3 linked regions of the Syntrophobacter fumaroxidans MPOB genome follow. The main gene of each other region encodes a partner of the protein of the gene in region 3 in a complex. Links are inferred from orthologs where the notes say so. Each region holds a gene or a part of one and is shown on either strand. Other genes may lie near its edges.

Region 1 (7,528 bases), 3.0 Mb from region 3 along the record:
TCTCCCCCGCTGGAACGATATGGGCGAAAACCTGGTGCACGGAATGTTCGTCCCGCTCTAGGGTGAAGCGCACCCTGGTTCCCATTCCGGTAGTCATTTCGAATTCCATCGGCCTGCCTCGCAATTGTTGTTGGGCCCTTCGGGTGCGTCCGTCGCGGTCCTTTCGGCCATTTCGCCCGGCGGTGGTCTTCCCGGCTCCGCGGGGGCGTCGCCCCCCCCGGGATATCCCTACGCCCGGGTCTCTTGCGTCGCAGCGGGACGAATCGGGGCGAAACCGGACAGGCCCGGGCTTGCGCCGCGTGTCAATTCATTCTTTTCCCATATAGATATTTATCTCACGGAACACCAGCAATTTCGACAAAGCGAACGGGAGCGTGTGCAGGGATGTCCTTCTTTGTCGGTGCGGAAAGTCCAGGCAGGTGTCGAGCATCGTCTTGACGGCGGTGATGGTTCAACTGGAAGGATGAGGGGCAATACCTCGCGAAAAGCCCGAAAAAGGCGGAACCCTTATTGGCGGACGGCTATGATTCCTTGTCCCCCGGCGAGCTGTCTTCGACCAGGGCATAACCGGCCTTGCGGAAAGTCTGCAGGAGTCTGGGCTTGTTCGGACGTTCCAGTTTCTCGCGCAGCCGGCAGATGTGAACTTCCACGACATTCGTGGCGGGCACGAAGTTATAGCCCCAGACGTTCTCGAGAATCTCCGCGCGCGTGACCACCCTTCCCTTGTTGCGCATCAGGTATTCGAGCAGGGCGAATTCCTGGGGCAGCAGCCGGAACTCCTCGTCACCGCGGAAAACGCGGCGGCTGACCAGGTCCAGCCACAGGTCGCCGGCCTTGAGCTGCACCGTCTCCTGGTTCACCTTGCTTCGACGGATGAGGCTCCAGACCCTCGCGAGAAGCTCGGCCAGTTCAAAGGGCTTGGTGAGGTAGTCGTCTCCCCCGAGCTCCAGGCCGCTCACCCGGTCGCTCACACTGCCCTTTGCGCTCAGGATCAGCACGGGCGTCAGGATCCCGCGATTGCGAAGCTTCTGAAGGATCTCCAGACCGTCCATTACGGGAAGGATGACGTCGATGATGATGGCGTCGTAGCTTTCCTTGAGCGCGAGTTCAAATCCTTGCGGGCCGTTCCAGGCCACATCGATCTTGAAGCCGGCCTCGGTCAACGCCCGTTCAAGGAAATCCGTGATCTGTCTGTCGTCTTCAACCACCAAAACACGCATGGAAATCGTTCCGCTCGGAAAGATTTGTACAATGAAAACATCGAACCGTCCGAATGCAAATACCGCCCGCCCCGTATTCCATCCCCGTGGCATGCATCACAGGCAAAGTCGCACCGCAACATGTCTTCTGATTGGTCTTCAAGGTACCAAACGGCAGAATGTGTCTTTTTCATTAATAAAATAAAATTAAAATAGTTTTAGGTTTCCTCATCCGCCTGCCCGCGGGCGCGGTGTTTGTATGCACTCGTTCAGCGCGGCAGGTGAGCAGCCGACGGCGCGACGCGAATTCCGGAGGGCTTATCGCTCCGCTCCCGATGTCCCCAGCGGGCTCGCAAACCGTGCCTTCCGGGTCGGTTTCGTTTCCCGTTTGGCCCCCCGCGCTCCGGCAGTGCCGCGTTCCATGCGGACCACCGAAAGAAACACGGTGAGCCTTTCCCGGTCCCACCGGCAGGTCACGCTTTGCATGTCGATAGCGCGCAAGAAGCGCCCGGGCTCTCCCCACACCCGATTGCGCAGGCGACGACCGGCCGCGTTCGATTCATCGCAGTCCTTTACGGCAAATCGGTTGCGATGTCGACACAATTGACAATCATTTTCTAGAACGTTAGCTTATCAATAAGTAATCCATGTCGCATTTTACGGAGGCTTTGAGATCGATGCTGGGTGATGGAATACAGAGCTTTCCCAGAATAACGGGGTCCAAGCGGCTTTGTAAACAGCATTGAACGGCATGGAATGGAAGACGTAGGCAGCGTTGTAAATCGCGACGCCGGGAGGAATAGCCATGAGAATGTTGCTAGTGGCTGTGGCATTGATGGCCGTGGTCGGCTTGGCGGTATACACGGGCGCAGGGGTAATGGCGTTTCAGAGCGGCCAGGCGCTGTCCCCGGAAGGAAACATCAGCAAATGCGAACAGGTATTCAAGAACCTGGACTCCGGAGGCAAAGGATACCTGACTTACAACGACTTTCGCGCCGGTGACGGTCTGGGCAAGCACAAGGGATATGGTCAGATCGGCGGCACTCACAGCGCGTTCATGTCCGCCGACACGAAAGGGGACGGCCATCTGACGATGGGCGAATTCTGCGCATGGAAAAATAGATCGTAACACTCGCCTGCATGGCAACGGAAGCGCATCCGTGGAGCTTCCGTTGCCACTACGAAATCCCACCCTCTTTGACGATTCGTCACTCTGCTTATCGTGGCCTTTTCGCAACTGGAAGCAGGCGTCGACAAACGGCAACGGCTTGATCGCGGTGCAATCTGCGAGTATTGTGATGAACAGCGGGACTTTCCGCGCTTTTTGGGAGCATCGGTTGTCCCGTTCTTGAACGCTGCCCGCCGCAAGGCATCGGGGGGCCTCCCGAGGATGAAGAATTGGAAGGGGAGTGAGACAATGGGTAAGAGAAGAGTTGGGATTCTCACGGGCGGAGGAGACTGCGCCGGTTTGAACGCAGTCATCAGGGGCATCACGAAGAGCGCCGTCAACAACTTCGACATGGAAGTCGTCGGCTTCTATGACGGGTTTCTCGGTCTCATCGAGAAGCGCTTCACGATCCTGACTTTCGAGATGGTTTCCGGCATCCTCACACAGGGAGGGACCATCCTGGGCTCGAGCAACAAGGCGAATCCCTTCGAACATCGGGTGCGCGAGGGCGGCCAGGAGCGTTGCGTGGACGTATCCGAGGAGTGCGTCGCCCTTTGCGAGGATCTTGCCATGGACGCCCTGATCTGCGTGGGTGGCGACGGGACCATGACAATTGCGGAGAAGCTGTCCCGCAAGGGAGTCAACGTCATCGGCCTGCCGAAGACCATTGACAAGGACCTTGCCGAGACGGACATCACGTTCGGCTTCGATACGGCCCGCACCGTCGCCACCGAGGCCATCGATCGAATTCACACAACGGCACAGTCCCATCACCGGGTCATGCTCATTGAAGTGATGGGAAGAAATGCGGGCTGGCTCGCCCTGGAGGCCGGGATCGCCGCGGGAGCCGACATTGTGCTGATTCCGGAAATTCCGTATTCCATCAAGGAGATCATTGGAGTGGCGCGAAGGCGAAGCCGCTTCGGGAGACAGTTCAGCATTGTAGTGGTGGCCGAAGGCGCGGCTCCCGTGGGAGGGACTCAGACCGTTCACAGAATCGTCAAGGACAGCCCGGACCCGATTCGCCTGGGCGGGATCAGCCACCGGATTGCGACCGAGATCGAGGAACAGACCGGGATCGAGTGCCGCGTCACCATTCTTGGGCACGTGCAGCGCGGAGGCACGCCCACACCCCTCGATCGCTTGCTCGCCACACGGTTTGCCGTAAAGGCCATGGAACTGGTGGAAGAACGCTGCTACAACCACATGGTCGCTTTCCAGGGAGGCGAAACGGTCCCGGTTCCCATCGAGAAGGTCGCGGGAAGACAGCGGCTTGTCCCGTTGGATTCCCCCCTCATCAAGACGGCGCGGTCCGTCGGTACCTCCCTGGGGTAGGTAAGTGCCGGGCCGCAATTCGACTGCCCCGGATCGCAGCCGGTCCGCTGCCGGTTTTTGGGGCCGCCGCCGCGTTCTTCGCGCGATGATTCGCACCATGCGTCGCGCGGCGCATACCGCAAGGGAGTGGTTTTTGCCTTTGGAGACAATATTCTGGTCGATATTTTGCTCATTTGTGTTAATAAGTTGAGCAATGGATACAATCCCGCTCGCGGGGCGGGCGACGTCGCTTATCGCGCCAGACGCAGGGAACGATGGGACTCCCGGTTGGCGGCAGGAGGAGAGTGTTCATGGATCTGATCCTTATCTCTCAGATATTGGCGGTCACCTTCTGCGTGGTTGTCGTTTTCGCCGCGGCCTACTACCTTGGATACCGCCGCAATGTGAGAAAATTCGAGACTCAATCGGAACAAGATCGTGAAGAGATGCTGACCATCGAGCGAGCTCTCAAGGAATTCTGGGATCACGAGAAGCAGAGGCTCGAACAGGAGAAGGAAGAGCTCAACCGACGCATCGGCTTCCTGGAAACCAGGCTCGACCAGTACCGGAGGAAGGCCGCGGGAATCGGCATGATGGGCCTCAGGAAGAGCAAGGTCACCGATATGTTCATCACGCTGCTCATCGAGAACGAGTCCCTCGAGGAAAAGCTTTTCCTTCAAAACCTGAAGCTGAAGCAGGAACGTGACGAATTCCTGGAGAACGAGCTTCGCAGCATCAGCTATAAGCGCATTCTGCTCTCCGAGCTCCTGGCGCAGTCGGAGGTCAGGCGGGAGTTGGAGCGCGCGATCAACGACAAGGGCCGCCTGAAGAGACTGGAAATAAAGCAGAAAGACATCGATCCGCTGGTCGCCGAGACTTCGGATGAAGCGGAGAAGACGGCCTAGTCCCGGTGGCTGCTCCTGCCTCAACTTGAGCGGACGCGATACAGGACCGCTTTGTTTTCGCCCCCCTTATCGGCATTCACCCCATACACGGCACGATGAACCATAGCCGGACGAGCATCGCGCATTTTCGGGCGATCGGCGCTCAGCGGCGGGCGCGCGGGAACGAAGGAAAACGCTCGCGCTCATCCCGGCGCAGCCGGCCGCTCGGGGAAAAACACCGGGTTCCGAAGCCGGGTCCGGAGGCCGGTCGGCGGTTCGCCGGAGTGGTGTCCGGGCCGGTCCTGCAAGATCGTTCGTCCCCCCCGGATTATGCCGCCGCAAAGGCCCCGGCACGGATAGCGAACCGGCAGCGACTGCGGTTGAAGGGGTTATCGCTCCGGTCATTCAGTAACCCGCCGATTTGGTGATGCTTTTGTCAGATTTCGCTTCCGGCGGGCATGCGTTCGTGCTATTGTTTATCAATTATACGCATTGAGATCTCATTCTCCTGTGGAATTGCCCTTTTCGCATTTCCTGTTCGATGTGCGGAGGTTCTGCTGCTGTGAGTGATGAACGCGACGGGAACAAGACACAGGCGGTGTGCTCTCCGCCTTTGAAATCCCGACAAGCCCGAGAAGAAATAACCGACGACGCCGGAGGCAGACCGCTCCGCGACCGCCCCCATATCACCCGCCGAAATCTCGATATCATTGAATTCCTTCCCGACGCCACTTTTGTCATCGATCGCGAGGGAAAAGTCATCGCGTGGAATCGAGCGATCGAGGAGATGACCGGGGTGAGGAAGAAGGACATCCTTGGCCGGGGAGATTTTGCATATGCGGTGCCGTTTTACGGCGAGCGCCGTCCGATCGTCATCGATCTGGTGATGGGTGCGGATTCGAAATTCGAGCGGAAATACCAGTATGTGAAAAAGCAGGGCGAGACGTATTTCGCTGAGGCTTACGCGCCAAATGCATACCGGGGCAAAGGCGCCTATTTGTGGGGCAAGGCATCCCCCCTGTACGACGGCAAAGGCAACTGGGTCGGCGCCATCCAGTCGATTCGCGACATAACCGACAAGAGGTTGGCCGATCAGGCTCTGGCCAGAAGCGAACGACAGTTTCGCATGCTGGTTGAGACCATGAACGAAGGGCTGTGCGTCCGCGATGCGAATGACCGGGTCCTTTACGCCAACGACAAGATGTGCCGGCTTCTTGGGTACGTCCGGGAGGAGCTCGTCGGCATGCAGGTATCGGCGCTTTTCGACAGCGCCAACCTGCTGATCCTTCAGCGTGAGATGGAGAAGCGCAGGAACCGGGAGGGCTCTCTTTATGAAATCCAGATGAAATCGAGGGACGGTCGGAACATCCCGGTGCTTGTTTCGGGCAGGCCGATGTTCGGCGAGCAGGGCGACTATCGGGGAACCATCAGCACGATGACCGATATCACCACGATCAAGGAAGCCGAAACGAAACTGCGCGAATCGGAACAAAAGTATCGCATGATCTTCGAGAATTCGCCCTTGGGCATTTTCCACTTTGATGCCGACTGCGTCATTACGACGGCCAACGAAAACATTTTCCGGATTTGGGGCACCACCGCCGAGAAGCTTGTGGGCTTCAACCTGAACACATCCTTGAAGAACAAGAAGATGAAGGCTGCGGTCATCGCGTGCATGTCCGGGAAGTCGGCACATTACGAGGGCAGCTACCTGTCGGTGACGGGAGGGAAGATTTCCAATTTGAAAGCGAACTACGGCCCGATCCTGTCGGCGGACGGCAAGGTGATCGGAGGTATCGGGATCATAGAGGATATCTCGGAACGCAAGCAGACCGAAGCGGCCCTGCAAGAGTCGGAGCGGCAGTTGCACCTCCTGTCGAGTCAGCTTCTGGCAGCCCAGGAACAGGAACGCAAGAGGATCGCCCGGGAGCTCCACGACGGCATCGGATCGTCTCTGAGCACAATCAAGTTCAGCCTCGAGGCGACGCTACGACGGATGAGGCAGGGTTCACAGAGTTACGAATCCCTGCAGAACGTCATCGTTCTCACCCAGCACGCCATAGACGAATCCAGAAGAATCATGACCGATCTTCGTCCTCCCATTCTGGATGACTTCGGCATCCTCACCACGATGGACTGGTTTTGCGCACAATTCAGGAAAGCCTACACGCACCTCCGGGTGGACAAGGAGATCGAGGTCGTGGAGGAGGACATTCCGGAGGCCTTGAAAATCGTCATTTTCCGGGTATTGCAGGAGGCGCTTCACAACACCGCGAAGTACAGCCAGGCCAGCCGGGTCAAGATCGGCCTTCGCAAGACGCCGGGAACGCTCGAGCTCAAAATCGGCGACAACGGTATCGGATTTGACCGGACCAGCGCCTCACGCCGCAGCGATTCCTCATCGGGTCTGGGTCTCCCCAGCATGAAGGAGCGAACCGAACTATCCGGCGGAACCTTCTCCGTCGAATCGACCGAAGGGGCGGGAACCACGCTTTGCGCGACATGGCCGCTCTGAGCCCGAAATTCCACACAGGCGCCCGCTTCTTGCCGCAGGGACATTGGTGGTTCGCTGTGAACCCTTTACGGAGAATGCCCTTCTTCCACCGGGCGGCCGATTTTCCTCCGCCCTGCCCCGATCCTTCCCGGCATCGCCGTTTTCTTTCAGCGTCCATCAGGCCCGATCGCCTCGCGGGCGGAATCAACTTCTACTGATCGGATTCTTCAGCGACCTCTTCCTCCTCCTCCTGCGGTTCCTCGTCGGGCTGAGGCTGGGCGGGGGGGGATTCAGCGGGCGTTCCGGGCCGAACGGTTCCGGAATCGGCACCCGGGGCGGCCATGGTCGCGTGACCCGCCCCTTCCGCTCCTTCAGGCATTGGAGGCTGCGCCGGCATCATCCTCCCCCCGGGCATCTCGGGAGGATGACCGGGCTGAGGCGGCCGAGCGGGCCGAGGCTGCGGTGGAAC
Region 2 (7,374 bases), 1.7 Mb from region 3 along the record:
AGTTAGCCCACGCACTTCTGGTACAGCCGACTTTCGTGGTGTGACGGGCGGTGTGTACAAGGCCCGGGAACGTATTCACCGCGGCATGCTGATCCGCGATTACTAGCGATTCCAACTTCACGGAGTCGAGTTGCAGACTCCGATCCGAACTGTGAACGGCTTTTTGGGGTTGGCTCCTCCTCGCGGGCTCGCTTCCCTTTGTACCGCCCATTGTAGTACGTGTGTAGCCCTGGGCATAAAGGCCATGAGGACTTGACGTCATCCCCACCTTCCTCCGGTTTCACACCGGCAGTCCCTTTAGAGTGCCCAACTCAATGATGGCAACTAAAGGCAAGGGTTGCGCTCGTTGCGGGACTTAACCCAACATCTCACGACACGAGCTGACGACAGCCATGCAGCACCTGTCTCCCGGTCCCCCGAAGGGGAAATCCCTGTTTCCAGGGCCGTCCGGGGATGTCAAGCCCAGGTAAGGTTCTTCGCGTTGCGTCGAATTAAACCACATACTCCACCGCTTGTGCGGGCCCCCGTCAATTCCTTTGAGTTTTAGTCTTGCGACCGTAATCCCCAGGCGGAGCACTTAACGCGTTAGCTGCGGCACAGCAGGAATGAGTACCCGCTACACCTAGTGCTCATCGTTTACAGCGTGGACTACCAGGGTATCTAATCCTGTTTGCTCCCCACGCTTTCGCGTCTCAGCGTCAGTAACCGTCCAGAAGGGCGCCTTCGCCACTGGTATTCCTCCCGATCTCTACGAATTTCACCTCTACACCGGGAATTCCCCCTTCCTCTCCAGTACTCAAGTCCGGCAGTTTCCAATGCACTTCCCAGGTTAAGCCCGGGGCTTTCACATCAGACTTGCCAAACCGCCTGCACGCGCTTTACGCCCAGTAATTCCGAATAACGCTCGCACCCTCCGTATTACCGCGGCTGCTGGCACGGAGTTAGCCGGTGCTTCCTCTGGTGGTACCGTCAGCCATGAAGCTTATTCGTCCCCATGGTGTTCTTCCCACCTGACAGGGCTTTACGACCCGAAGGCCTTCTTCACCCACGCGGCGTTGCTGCGTCAGCCTTGCGGCCATTGCGCAAAATTCCTCACTGCTGCCTCCCGTAGGAGTCTGGCCCGTGTTCCAGTGCCAGTGTGGCTGATCATCCTCTCAGACCAGCTACCCGTCGTCGCCTTGGTAGGCCGTTACCCTACCAACCAGCTGATAGGACGCAGGCCCATCCCCGAACATCGGCTTCTCTGAGAGGCCGACTTTCATCGTAGAGCTCCCGCTCCACAATCGTATCCGGTATTAGCAGCACTTTCGCACTGTTATCCCGGTCCCGGGGGTAGGTTACCTACGCGTTACTCACCCGTGCGCCACTTTACTCGCCCATCCGAAGATTAAGGCTTTCTCGTTCGACTTGCATGTGTTAGGCACGCCGCCAGCGTTTATTCTGAGCCAGGATCAAACTCTCCAGTTTATCCCTTAAATCTCTCTCTAGGCCCAGCACCTTACCCACTATTTAGTTTCCAAAGAACAGACTCGTTCCCGCTCAGGGACTTTTCAATCTACACCGTTCAACTTGCATTGTCAAGCGACTTTTTGAAGAACCCAACGTGCAAATCTACACGCCGGATTCCTTCTCGCGGCTCGAAACACCAAGCTCACGCGCGCTTTCCGGAGCAAATCTTTCCCACCTTTAGTAAAATAATCACTCCGGACTGCTCAGTCGACCCCCGGTTCCAACTTCCCAAACCGGCCAGCCACCCCGCTCCCGCGCGGCTCACATTCACCGCGCGTTCCGCGAAAGCCCGCGATATATACCAAAGCCACCCGAGGGTGTCAATCACAAAACGGCTAGTTCATCGCACGAACGCGATGAATTTTCTTCTTGCCCGCCTTCAGCAGGATCCCATCGTGCCTCAGGTGGCTGACTCCGATGCGCAGATCAAATTCCCGCAGACGCATGTCGTTGACATAGGCGCCGCCCTGCTGAATCAAGCGCCGGGCAGCGCTCCGCGATTCGCAAAGCCCCGTTTCGGCGAACAATTCAAACGCCGGAATGCCTTCCTCCAGCCGATGCCTCTCCACATCCGTCGTGGGCACCGCCTGCGTTTCGTCCCGGACATCCCTCGGGATTCCGCTGGACGGCAGCAGATCGGGAGCCAGCCGGCGCCTGCCGAATACGCCGCTTGCCGCCTCGCAGGCAGCCAAGGCATTCTCCCTGCCATGAGTCAGCAAAGTGGCCTCGTAGGCGAGAACGGTTTTCGCCGCATTCAGCTCCTGCCCCTGCAAACCCTCAACCGCCGCGATTTCCAACAGGGGCAGGAACGTGTACAGCTTCAGAAACCTCACCACGTCGCGATCGTCAGTGTTGATCCAGTACTGGTAGTAGTCGAAGGGCGAAGTCCTCGAAGCGCTCAGCCACACGGCACCCGCCGCCGTCTTGCCCATTTTCGCGCCGGAGGCCGTGGTGAGCAGCGGGAAGGTGATCGCGTGGGCCTCCCGGCCGCTCTTGCGCCGAATCAGCTCGATTCCCGCCACGATGTTGCCCCACTGATCATTGCCGCCCATCTGCAGAACGCAGTCGTATTCCTCGGCCAGGTGGTAAAAATCATAGGCCTGCAGCAGCATGTAGTTGAATTCGATGAAGTTCAGTCCGGTTTCCAGCCGCATTTTGTAGCTCTCGGCGGCAAGCATGCGATTGACGCTGAAATGTCGGCCGATGTCCCTCAGAAATTCGATGTAGCGCAAGTCCAAAAGCCAGTCCGCATTGTTGAGCATGAGCGCCTTGCCGTCACCGAATTCCAAGAATCGGGAAAGCTGAGCCTTCAACGCATCCACATTGCCCCTGATTTGCTCCGCGGTGAGCATTCGGCGCATTTCGGTCTTTCCGCTCGGATCTCCCACCAGTCCCGTGCCCCCCCCAACCAATACCAGGGGACGATGCCCGCACCGCTGCATGTGGGCCAGGGCCATGATCGGCACCATACTCCCGATGTGCAAACTGTCCGCTGTGGGATCGAAACCGATGTAGCAACTCGTGGGCCGCCCCAGACGCTCCCTCAGCGCCTCGACGTCCGACGCCTGAGCCACGAACCCTCTTTCGTTCAGAACATCAAAAACGTTTTCCACTCCCGACACCTCATATCGAGGTGCGCTCAAGATTGCACAACACCTGCCCAGCGGGAGGCGACGCGGGCGGGGGTAAACCCCGCCCCTTGCTGCGGGCCGATTGTGCCGGTCAGACGCAGGGAAGGGCTTTATGCACTCCTCTCAATACCGTCATCTTGAACGCAACCTCGTATCAGACTGTTGTTTGCGACCTTTGTACCGGACCGCCGGCCACCTTTACGAAAATGGGCACGGCAAGCAGCCGTGCCCCCTTAAAATGACTCCACTGGAATGGCGTACCCCGCGCGGGCTCTACTTGGCATATTCGACGGCGCGGGTCTCCCGTATCACCGTCACCTTGATCTGGCCCGGATACGTCAGTTCGCCCTCGATCTTCTTGGCGATATCCCGGCTCAACAGCACCACGTCGGCATCGTTGACCTGTCCGCTTTCGACGATGATCCGCAGTTCCCGTCCCGCCTGAATCGCATAGGCCTTGTTGATTCCCGGGAAGGAACCGGCGATTCTCTCCAGGTCCTCAAGCCGTTTCACGTAGGTTTCGAGCAGTTCCTTGCGGGCACCCGGCCGTGCACCGGAAAGAGCGTCGGCCGCCTGGACGAGGATGGCGAGCACATCTTCCGCGGGCACGTCTTCATGGTGAGCCGCAATGGCGTGGATGATCGGGGGCGCCTCGCCGTAGCGCCTGGTCAGATCGGCGCCCAGGGTGGCGTGAGGCCCCTCCATTTCGTGGTCGATGGCCTTGCCGATGTCGTGCAGCAACCCCGCACGCTTCGCCTGTTTCTCGTTGATCCCCAGTTCCGCCGCCATGATGCCGCACAGGAAAGCCACCTCCCGGGAGTGCTGCAGGACGTTCTGCGCGTAACTGGTCCGGTATTTGAGCTTTCCGAGCAGCTTGATCAGTTCGGGATGGATTCCGTGCACTCCCACGTCGAAAGCGGCCTGCTCCCCGGATTCCTTGATCGCATTCTCGATTTCGATGTTCACTTTCTCGACGATCTCTTCGATCCTCGCGGGGTGAATGCGCCCATCGGAAATAAGACGCTCCAGCGAGACCCTGGCCACCTCCCTGCGCACGGGGTTGAACCCCGAAAGGATGACGGCCTCCGGCGTGTCGTCTATGATGAGGTCGACCCCGGTGGACGCCTCGATGGCCCGGATGTTGCGGCCTTCCCGCCCGATGATCCGGCCCTTCATTTCTTCATTGGGCAAATTGACGACGGAAACCGTCTTCTCAGCCACATAGTCGCCCGCATACCGCTGAATCGCCAGCGAAATGATGTTCTTGGCCTTGCGATCCGCGGTTTCGCGTGCTTCGGTTTCGATCTTCTTCACCATCAGGGCCGCGTCATGCCGCGCCTCGTTTTCGATGGCGCGTGCCAGCATTTCCTTGGCCTGCTGGGCGGAAATCCCGGAGAGACTCTCGAGCTTCTTCCGCTGTTCTTCGATCAGCATATGGAGCTCGCGCGTGTTTTCCTCCAATTCCTTCTCCTGCTGCTGCAGGACTTTCTCCCGTTTGCCGATCACCCCCTCACGCTTGTCGAGGGCTTCGGACTTCTTGTCCAGATTTTCCTCCTTCTGGAGAATGCGTTTTTCCAGGTTCTGAAATTCCTTTCGACTCTCCTTGGTCTCCCTTTCAAACTCGGCCTTCATTTGAAAGAGGCTGTCCTTGGCCTGGAGAATCGCCTCCTTCTTGATGGTCTCCGCTTCCTTGCGTGCATCGGTGAGTATATTGCGTGCCTGTTCCTGGAGTTGCCGATTTCGTTTCTCCAACCAGTACTGACGGAGCAGCACTCCGAGCCCGACTCCCGCCAGCAGACCGATCAGGACAAGTAGTATGCCGGACACATAGCCCATAGTATATGATTCCTTTCATCGCAATTGATCCGGAGATATCAATGCGGTCAATTTGATCAGGCGGGTAAACGCGCGCAATCACGCGGCCGGAATGCCCGAAAACCTTCACTCAACCGGCGCGCTCGCCAATCGTCGGGCTCGCCGCACGCATGATCCGTCGAAACAGGCATTCGTCAGGAAGAAAAGCTCAAGATGCAGGATATCCCCGGGTCACCGGTCCGAAGGACCGGAGCCCCGGTTCCACCGGGGTCTTTTCGAGATGGATTTTTTCGGAGAGAGATTGATAAAACAACGCCCCCGCATTGTGCCGTGTTGGACAGCCGGCCTTGAACCGCTGTTCTAAGGTGGGCACTCCGTGGCTCCTTTAGGCTTTCAGTTTCCTGACCTGCACACCGGAGCCAGAGGGAGTTCCCGTTTTTTGTATGTTGGCTCAGGAAGTACACCCAATCACAAACACAGCAGGGGCTGTTCGAAATCATATGGTCAATGCCCCGGACCTCAACCGCCGGGACCTTCTTCTTTCGCCGGCTTCACGCGCCGGCAGGCGTCATCCGTTTCCATACCTCTCAGGTGCTCTTCGTAATCAACTGCCTGATGCCTGTCCGCCGTCTACCCGTTTTTCCCCCTCGCGGCATTGATCTTGCGAAATTATCGAGGCCTGCCCCCAAGCCTTCGAGCAAAGAACCAATTCCCGTCAGTCCTCTCTCCGAGTCCATTGCTCGCGTTGATCTGTGCCAATGAGCCTTTCCCGCTGTCTGTACAAAACATTGAACGCTTCCACACAAAAGCGCATGCCATGCTTCCATGGCCCTGCGGTCGCGCACCCCGGGCTCCTCAACGAAAAATCACGATCATATCGAAGCCCGCGATTTCAATCATATTGTAGCTAGAAAAGCAAAAACAAGTCAAGCCGAATCTCCAGCGCTTCCAGACCCTATTCCACCGTGACGCTCTTGGCCAGGTTGCGCGGCTGATCCACGTCCGTGCCCCGTAGAACCGCGATCTGGTAGGCCAGCAACTGCAGGGGGACGGTGAAAAGCACCGGAGCAAGCCAGGGTGAGCTTTCCGGGATCAGGAAACGGTTTTCCGGCGGGCCAATCCGTTCGTCGGCTTTCCCCTCCACCAGGGCGATCACCTGTCCCCCTCTTGCCTTCACTTCCTGGACATTGCTCAACATCTTTTCGAAAAGCGGCCCCTTCTGCATCAAGACGACCACGGGCATCTGTTCGTCGATCAGGGCGATCGGCCCGTGTTTCATTTCTCCCGCCGCGTAGCCTTCCGCATGGATATATGAGATTTCCTTGAGTTTCAGCGCGCCTTCGAGCGCTATGGGGTAGAGGATGCCGCGGCCGAGGTAGAGGAAATCCCGGCAATTCATGAAACGCCGCGCCAGCCCGGAAAGCTCTTCGCTTCTCGCGAGAATGTCTGAGACTTTCCGCGGCAGCTCGATAAGCTCCTGTATGTAGGCGGACAGTTCCTGCCGATCGAGGCGGCCGGAAGCGACGGCAAAGTAGAGACCGAAGAGGTAGAGGGCCACCAGCTGCGCCGTGAAAGCCTTCGTCGAGGCCACACCGATTTCCGGTCCCGCATGGGTATAGATCACGCCGCCCGCCATCCGCACCAGGCTGCTGCCGACCACGTTGACAATGGCCCGGCAGACCGCGCCCTTCTCCAGGCCTTCCTGCAACGCCGCCCGCGTGTCCGCCGTCTCTCCCGACTGGCTGATCACCACGAGCAGGGTGTCCTGTCCGAGCAGCGGTCCCCTGTACCTGAATTCCGACCCCAGATCGACTTCGACCGGGATTCGGCACATGTTCTCGATCATATATTTCCCGACCATGCAGGCGTGATAGGACGTCCCGCAGGCGATGAGGCAGATCTTGCGGATCCCCGCCACGCCTTTCCCGTCAAGATTCAGGTCGTCCAGCCGAATCTCCCCCCGGTTCAGGTCCACCGCGCTGCGAAAGGTGTCGATGATCGCCTGGGACTGTTCATGGATTTCCTTGAGCATGAAGTGCTTGTATCCGGCCTTCTCGGCCATGATCGGATTCCACTCGATGGTCCTGGGAACCCGCTCCAGCCTCTCCCCTTCAAAGGACTCGATGCTGTAGCCGCTCCTGGACACCGAAACGACGTCACCGTCCTCAAGGTAAATGATTTTCCTGGTATACGGCAGAATAGCCGGCACATCGGACGCCAGGTAATACTCGTTTTCACCCAGTCCCAGGATCAGAGGGCTTTCCTTGCGGGCGGCTATGAGCTGATCCGGGGCTGCCTCGTTGAGGAAAACCACGGCATAACTGCCCCGCAGCTGGCGCAGGGAATCCACGATGGCCTGCTTGTGATCCTTGCCCGAGCGCCATTCCCGCTCGACCAGTTTGACGATGACCTCGGTATC
Region 3 (7,433 bases):
AGCCCAAGCGCGCCTGACTTTCGGTGCCCCGCTGAATTTCGAGTTCGATCCCTGCCGCCTCCCGAAAGGCGTCGAGGCGGCGGGATCGACGTGTGCGCTCTGTGCGCGTGACGTTCCCCATCCACTGCGCGGATACCCCCGAGGGTCATTCACGCCGAGTCGCCGCACTGGATGCCGCTCAGCCTCACTGATTCACCCACACCGCCATGTTTTTGAATTCGGAGAGAACCTTCCGAGTCACCGAGTTCTTGAAGAACCCCCACGTCCCAGCAGGTTCGGAGTGGCCGAGGGCAACGATGCCGATCCCCTGTTCCCGGCAGTGGGAGAGGATCTCCATGGCGGTGTTGCCCTTGTCGGGAATGAGCGTCACGCGAACCCTGGATTCGTCGATTCCCGCCGTGCGCAGGATTTGACGGGATTCCGCCAGAAAGGGCTCGATGACTTGCCCGGCCGGCGTTTTCAGCCATGAGCCGAGCTCTTCTCCCATTACGCCGGCCGGATGCGCGGAGATCATCCGGGGTACCGTTCTCGACGCATGCAGGAGCGTGATCTCCACGGTCGTATCGGCAAGCATGAAGGCCGCATGATCGGCGATCCGCAACGATGCGTCTTCGTTGAGAACGCAAATGGCGGCACGCTCGGGATCGACTTGTCCCTCGGTGAACCAGATCGGGCTTGCCAGGCAGTGTCGAAGCAGGTCCGAAGTCGGGTCCCCTCGCAGGAAACCTTCCAGGCTGCTGCTGACCCGCTTCTGAACCAGGACCGCGTCCACCTGCCTGATATCGGCGAGCAGGCATGCATGGCGTCCTGCGCTGGATTGTTTCTCCTCCGCACACTCCTGGACCGTCTCATCGGAAAACCCCGCGCGAATGAGGTGTCTTCGCGCATTCTCAAAGATCGCGCGAGAGTTCCTCTCCCTGGCGGCGAACAACTCTTTTCTTTTTTCCAGCAACGGCACGGAATCCGCTTTTTCCTGGTAGAAAGGGGACAGCGGAGGTCGCAAGTAGAAGAGGATCACGCTGATGTTCCGCAAGTCAGGGTACAGGCGCTTCAGGAACGAAACCGGCCTGAGACATTCCTCGCTTCCGTCGATGGGAAGCAGCAGGCACTTTTGCAGAGTCTCCACGGAATCATCCTTGCGATCGTAGTTTCATACCGAGATGCGTTCATAAGAGATGACACAACACCTGCCCGTTGGGAGGTGAAGCGGGTGGGCATAGAGCCCGCCCCTTGCTACGGACCGATGCGCCCGTCAGACGCAGGGAAGGGCTTTATGCTTTCCCGGCCAATGCACTCGTCTTGAACGCAAAATTGTATCAGCCGGGGCTTGCGCGCGTTCCCCGAAGGGGCGGCGGCAGGTCCCGGGCCGGCACAGGTCAATCCGTGTTTTGCGATACCGGGCGGAAAACCTGATGAGCGTCCGGATTCGGGGCATGGAGCGAAGGACGCCGGATGGGCGGCGTCACATCAGTTCGACGGGCGGCGTGACGTCATGCTGTTTTCCAACTTGGAAACGGACCTTCTCCCACCGGGGATTGTTGACCAAATCCCTGGAGTTTTCAAGCACGAGTTCGGGGTGGTTGTTCGTTTCGCTCAGGTGGGCGAACACAACTGAACGCAAGCATTCGTTGTAGAGGCATTTCAGCAGCTCCAGGCTGTCGATGTTGGACAGATGCCCGTGCCGGCTCCTGATGCGCTGTTTGAGGTGCCACGGATAGGGGCCGTTGATCAGGAGGTCCGGATCGTGATTTGCTTCGATGACCAGGCCGGAGCATCCCTGCAGTCTTGCCTTGACAAGCTCGGTGACGACCCCGAGGTCGGTGCAGATGCCTAGCCTCACGCCGGCGTGCTCGACAACGAAACCGGACGGTTCCCGGGCGTCGTGGGAAATGGGAAAAGGATGCAGCCGAAGGTCGCCGATGTCGAAAGCCCGGCCCGGCTGAAAGACCTGGTGGCCGGCCAGACGGCCGATCTGCGGGTCCAGGCCTTCCAGGGAACCCTGGCTGAGGTGGACGACCAGTTCGAACCGGCGGCTCAGCACTCCGACGCCCCGAACATGGTCGGCGTGCTCGTGGCTGACGACCACCGCGTCCAGTTGCCGGGCGTTCACGGAAGTCTTTTCGAGCCGGCGGACAAGCTCTCTCGCGCTCAGCCCGGCATCCAGGAGGATGTGCGTCCGGGGGCTTGAAATCAGGATCGAGTTTCCCTTGGAACCGCTGGCAATGACCTGAAACATGAGCGACATGGACGTGTCCTCGGGAGTGCGCGGAACAATCCGCTCCGGGCTTCACCCCGGCTGAACCCAACTTCCCGCCATCACCTTGAAAATGCGGCAGCCGGCCCGCCGAGAGCGGCGCCCTGGGTTTCCCACCGGGTTTCCGCCTAGGGGTCGCGGAAGACGAGGGCAGCCCGCTCACTTCGACGCGGCCCTGGTCGCGTCCTTTCCATGGACGGCAAAAAGCATCTCCCTGGCTCTCTTCACGGGCTGTCAGGAGAGTGCCTTTTCCACATCGGCGCGGTCCATCTCCACCGGTCCCATTAGCAACACCGTCAACTCCTGCGGTGTATAGACTTCCCGGAACCAATCCCGGATCTGCTCCGCGCGGACACCGACAATCTTCTCCTCGATTTCCGAAAAATCGACAAAGCGACCGAAAAGAAACTCGTTCTTGGCCATCCGGTTCATTCGGGAGTCGGTGCTTTCCGCATTCAGGTACATGCTTCCCCTCAGGTATTCCTTGGCGGCATTGAGCTCCTCGTCGGAGATGAGTTCATCGGCCAGTAGGGAGAGCTGTTCCCGGATGAGCTCGAGTGTCTCTTGCACGTTCCGCGCGCCGACTCCGGCGTAAATTCCAAGGATGCCCGCGTCCACATGACTGTGCGAGAATGAATAGACCGAGTAGGCGAGGCCTCGTTTTTCCCTGATTTCCTGGAACAGCCTGCTGCTCATGCTGCTTCCCAGTACCACGTTCAAAAGATGCGAGGCGAACCGGTTTTCGTCCACCTGGGAATTGCCTCTCATTCCGAGACAGACGTGGACCAGTTCCAGGTCCTTGGGAATGATCCTGACAAGGGGGTGGTTCTTTGGAACGACCCGCCGGCCGGGCAGCGCGGGATGGTTGAGACCTTCCATGGGGGGGCCGATGAGCTCCAGGAAACGATCGTGATCCAGGTTGCCGGCCGCGGAGATGACGATCTTGTCGGAGTGGAAATGCCGCGACAGGTAACGAAGCACCTTTGTCCTGTCGAGCGACTCCAGGGCCTGTGCCGATCCATAGATCGGCAGCCCCAGGGGGTTGTCCTTCCAGAACATCTCCTGGAAAAGGATGTGAACGTACTCATCCGGAGTATCTTCGATCATCCGGATTTCCTGGAGGATCACCTGTTGTTCCCGTTCGATTTCGTTGTCCGAGAACACGGAATTCAAGAAGATATCCGAAAGGACGTCCACCACCAGGGGGAGGTGGGATGCCAGAACCTTGGCGTGAACGCAGACGTGTTCCTTCGATGTGAAGGCGTTGGCGAACCCCCCGACGGAATCGAACTCTTTGGCTATGTCGAGCGCGCTTCGTCGCTGAGTTCCCTTGAACAGCATGTGCTCGATGAAGTGAGTGATCCCCCTCTCATCCTCTTCCTCGTCTCTTGATCCCACGCCGACCCAAATCCCGGTAGATACCGAATGCGCAAAAGGAATCTTTTCGGTCAGCACACGAATACCGTTGCGGAGAACCGTTTTTTGATGCAATGTTCCCTCTCTCCCACTGAGGATGCCGATCAGCACGGATAACGAGCGTCAGGTCGAAACGGCGCGGCGCCGCTTCAGACGCCGAACCGGGGAGTTTCCACGGCCACGGGGCACAGGCCGGTAGTGAAGAGCGTGCGCCCTCGTGTGCGTTCAATACCCTCTATTGGCCGCCGCCTTCAGGTTTTTCGAGGGCAGCTTTCCGACTCAGGCGGATTCGCCCGTCCTTGTCGATTTCGATGACCTTGACAAGAACCTCGTCCCCTTCCTGGACCACGTCGGTGACCTTGCGCACCCGCCTGTGCTCGAGCTGGGAGATGTGTATCAGACCTTCGATGTTGGGCAGGATTTCCGCAAAGGCTCCGAAATCGGTGACGCGTACAATGCGGGACATGTAGAGCTGCCCCACCTCGGGTTCCTGCGTCAGCCCCCGGATCCGCTCCACCGCCTTGTCGCAGGCGGCGCCGTCCGGGCTCATGATGACGACTTTTCCGGAATCTTCGATATCGATCTTGGCCCCCGTTTCGGCAACGATGGAACGGATGACCTTCCCTCCCGGTCCGATCACGTCGCGGATCTTTTCCGGGTTGATCATGATGGTGATGACGCGGGGGGCGTACGGGGACAGTTCAGGCCTCGGGGCCGACAGCACTTCCTTCATTTTCCCCAGGATGAAGATTCGGCCGGCGCGCGCCTGTTCCAGTGCGCGCTGCATGATGCCGCGGTCGATTCCGGCGATCTTCACGTCCATCTGGATCGCAGTGATGCCCCGTTCGCTGCCCGTGACCTTGAAATCCATATCGCCAAGGTGGTCTTCATCGCCAAGGATGTCCGAGAGAACGATGATTTTGTCCCCTTCCTTCACCAACCCCATGGCGATGCCCCCGACCGGTTCGGTGATGGGAACCCCTGCGTCCATGAGCGCCAGCGAAGACCCGCAAACGGTGGCCATGGAGCTCGATCCGTTGGATTCCAGGACCTCGGAGACCACCCGGATGGTGTATGGGAATTCGCCGTCCCTGGGAAGCACGGCTTTCACCGATCGTTCAGCGAGAGCCCCGTGTCCGATCTCCCGACGTCCCGGCCCGCGGAGCGGACGGACTTCGCCTACGGAAAACGCGGGGAAATTGTAGTGGAGCATGAACGACTTGAAGGTTTCACCCGCCAGGGCCTCGATCTTCTGCTCATCCGAAGAGGAGCCGAGCGTCACGACGGCCAGCACCTGTGTTTCGCCGCGGGTGAAAACCGCCGAACCGTGAGTTCTCGGCAGAACGCCCGCCTGGATGTTGATGGGGCGGATCTCGTCGAACCTTCTTCCGTCGATCCGGCGGCCTTCCTCCACCATCATGCGCCGAACCACTTCCTTTTCCAGGTCTTCAAGAATATTGTCGATCTGCTTCGGGCGATCGGGATCATCGGAGACCAGTTCCGCCTGGATACGTTCTTTCAGGGCTTTCTTCCGATCGCGACGCGGGTGCTTTTCCGGCGTGGTCATGACCGCGCGCATTTCCGCCGCGGCGGCGTCCCGGACAGCCTGGACCAGGGATTCATTCCTCACCACCTCGGGAGGCGCCTCCTTTACCGGTGCGATCCTGCGCTGAAGCTCGTCCTGGGCGTCCAGGATGGGGAGAATGGCTTTGTGCCCGAAGTCGATGGCATCGACGAGATCGTCTTCCGAAACGAAATCCGCGCCGCCTTCGACCATCACCACCGCGTCGCGTGAGCCGGCCACCACGACGTTCAGGTCGCTCTCGAGGAGTTCCTTCGCGCTGGGATTGATGGCGAAGGATCCGTTGATTCTGCCGACGCGTACGGCCGCCACCGGTCCCTGGAAGGGCACCGGGGAAATATGGAGAGCCGTCGAAGCTCCGGTCAGCGCCACGACATCAGGTTCATTCTCCATGTCCACCGAAAGGACTGTGGCGACCACCTGAGTCTCGTAGCAGTATTTTTTCGGAAAGAGCGGACGGATGGGCCGGTCGATCAGGCGGGAGGTCAGAGTTTCCTTCTCGCTCGGACGGCCGATCTCGCGGCGGAAGAACCCGCCCGGAATTCGCCCCGCGGCATAACTCATCTCCTGATAGTCCACCATAAGAGGCACGAAATCGATTCCTTCCCGAATTCGGTCCTCCTTCGTCGCTGCAATAAGCACCACCGTGTCTCCGTAACGCATGAGCACGGAACCGCCGGCCTGGCGGGCAATCTCCCCGGCTTCGAATACCATCGGGCGACCGCCGACTTCCACTTGAACTGAATGCTTCATAGGTCATTTCCTTATTTTGAACGATATCTCGCCCCGAGGGAGAGATGACCAGGCGCGGCTAGCGGCGCAGTCCCAAACGTTCGATCACGTTATTGTAACGTTCGGCGTTCTTCTTTTTGAGGTAATTGAGGAGCTGCCTGCGCTGTCCAACCAGCTTCAGGAGGCCCCGGCGTGAATGATGATCTTTCTTGTGCATTTTAAAGTGTTCCGTCAGATAGCTGATTCTCTCACTGAGCAGGGCTATCTGCACTTCCGGGGACCCGGTATCGGCCGAGTGCACTTTGAATCCTTCGATGATTTCCTTCTTCTTTTCAGGGGTCATTACCACGGCTTGATCCTCCTTGAACGTGATAAAGTATTGTGTGTTGACTGATTGCGACCCAGGTCGCCCGGTCGTCAGTCTCTGGATGTCAATCGCAAGACCTGTGGACCATTCTTGTTTGCGTTCCTCTGAATTCAGTCATGGACTGAAACCTCTCCTCAAAGTTGAAACACGCGTAAACGGCGTTGGTGCTCCGATTCCGGCCACGGCCACCAGAGTGCCGCCAGGCGTCCGTCGGCGGTGACGATACGCACCGGTCCCACGCGCCGGGAAAACCGTCCGGAGTGTTCCGCCTCCCAGTCTGCGTCAAGCTGTCCGTACCGCAAGCGACTGAGAACCTGCCCGTCCTCGATCGTCAGCGCGGGCAGGTGCGAAAGCGCGTCGGCCATGGGAACGAGCTTCGCCAACCAGGAGCCGTCCGAAGCCCCGTCGTGCATCTGCTCCAGCGAGCTTGCCCGCTCCAGGCCGAAGGGGCCGCACGCGAGCCGCCGCAGATGCATGACGTGAGCCCCGCATCCCAGGCGCCTCCCCAAATCCGCCGCCAACTGACGAACGTACGTGCCCTTCGAGCACTTCGTTTCCAGAACAACCTCGGGGTAACGGTAGGAAATCAAGTCGAAGCGATGGATATGCACTTCCCGCCTGGGCAGCTCGACATCGATTCCCTTTCTCGCCAGCTCGTACAGCCGTTTTCCCTGAACCTTCACGGCCGCGTACCGAGGAACCTCCTGCACCTGTGTCCCCTCGTGCAAGCGCACCGCCTCCAGCAGTTCCCGTTCGGACGGGACCACGTCATCGCGGGTGCGCACCACCGTGCCGGTCCTGTCGAGCGTATCCGTTTCGATGCCCAAGCGCGCGGTGAAACGGTAGACTTTGGTCTGGCCGGTCAGCTGCTCGGCGAATCGAGTGGCCTGGTTCACGCATACAAGGAGCACACCCGTGGCGAAAGGGTCCAGCGTTCCGCAGTGGCCTGCCTTGCGAAGGCCTAACAGCCTCTTGACCCTGGTGACGAGGGTCGAGGACGTCATTCCTTCAGGCTTGTCGAGAACCAGGAGCCCGCTCGGCTCCTTTTCGCGCATGGCGAAATCGGGGCGGGAGGGGTTACC

Evidence for each region.
Region 1: pnp (region 3) and SFUM_RS18980 share a complex: the UniProt entries of both Bacillus subtilis proteins name them as parts of the possible RNA degradosome complex. The link is inferred for Syntrophobacter fumaroxidans MPOB from one-to-one orthologs.
Region 2: pnp (region 3) and rny share a complex: the UniProt entries of both Bacillus subtilis proteins name them as parts of the possible RNA degradosome complex. The link is inferred for Syntrophobacter fumaroxidans MPOB from one-to-one orthologs.

Annotation. Positions count from the first base shown.
Region 1 is NC_008554.1:4,476,812-4,484,339, reverse strand. What follows is about bases 1,667-4,659. They hold SFUM_RS18980 (6-phosphofructokinase), read left to right. Parts: upstream 1,667-2,616; coding sequence 2,617-3,702; downstream 3,703-4,659. Other genes in these bases: SFUM_RS18975 (hypothetical protein), read left to right, coding at 3,993-4,586; SFUM_RS18985 (EF-hand domain-containing protein), read left to right, coding at 2,005-2,328. Outside these bases: SFUM_RS18995 (hypothetical protein), read right to left, coding at 1-97; SFUM_RS18990 (response regulator transcription factor), read right to left, coding at 522-1,220; SFUM_RS22135 (PAS domain-containing sensor histidine kinase), read left to right, coding at 5,128-7,080; SFUM_RS18965 (hypothetical protein), read right to left, coding at 7,271-7,528. UniProt on the Bacillus subtilis protein: Catalyzes the phosphorylation of D-fructose 6-phosphate to fructose 1,6-bisphosphate by ATP, the first committing step of glycolysis.
Region 2 is NC_008554.1:3,187,297-3,194,670, forward strand. The notes cover bases 2,696-5,534. They hold rny (ribonuclease Y), read right to left. Parts: upstream 4,977-5,534; coding sequence 3,414-4,976; downstream 2,696-3,413. Other genes in these bases: tyrS (tyrosine--tRNA ligase), read right to left, coding at 2,696-3,122. Also shown: more of tyrS, read right to left, coding at 1,845-2,695; glmS (glutamine--fructose-6-phosphate transaminase (isomerizing)), read right to left, coding at 5,911-7,374. UniProt on the Bacillus subtilis protein: Endoribonuclease that initiates mRNA decay. Initiates the decay of all SAM-dependent riboswitches, such as yitJ riboswitch. Involved in processing of the gapA operon mRNA, it cleaves between cggR and gapA.
Region 3 is NC_008554.1:1,525,355-1,532,787, reverse strand. The notes cover bases 3,456-6,353. They hold pnp (polyribonucleotide nucleotidyltransferase), read right to left. Parts: upstream 6,006-6,353; coding sequence 3,906-6,005; downstream 3,456-3,905. Other genes in these bases: rpsO (30S ribosomal protein S15), read right to left, coding at 6,064-6,327; SFUM_RS06440 (M16 family metallopeptidase), read right to left, coding at 3,456-3,709. In the rest of the region: protein translocase subunit SecF, read left to right, coding at 1-17; SFUM_RS06450 (universal stress protein), read right to left, coding at 185-1,126; SFUM_RS06445 (MBL fold metallo-hydrolase), read right to left, coding at 1,463-2,245; more of SFUM_RS06440, read right to left, coding at 2,489-3,455; tRNA pseudouridine(55) synthase TruB, read right to left, coding at 6,486-7,433. UniProt on the Bacillus subtilis protein: Involved in mRNA degradation. Catalyzes the phosphorolysis of single-stranded polyribonucleotides processively in the 3'- to 5'-direction. Necessary for competence development in Bacillus subtilis.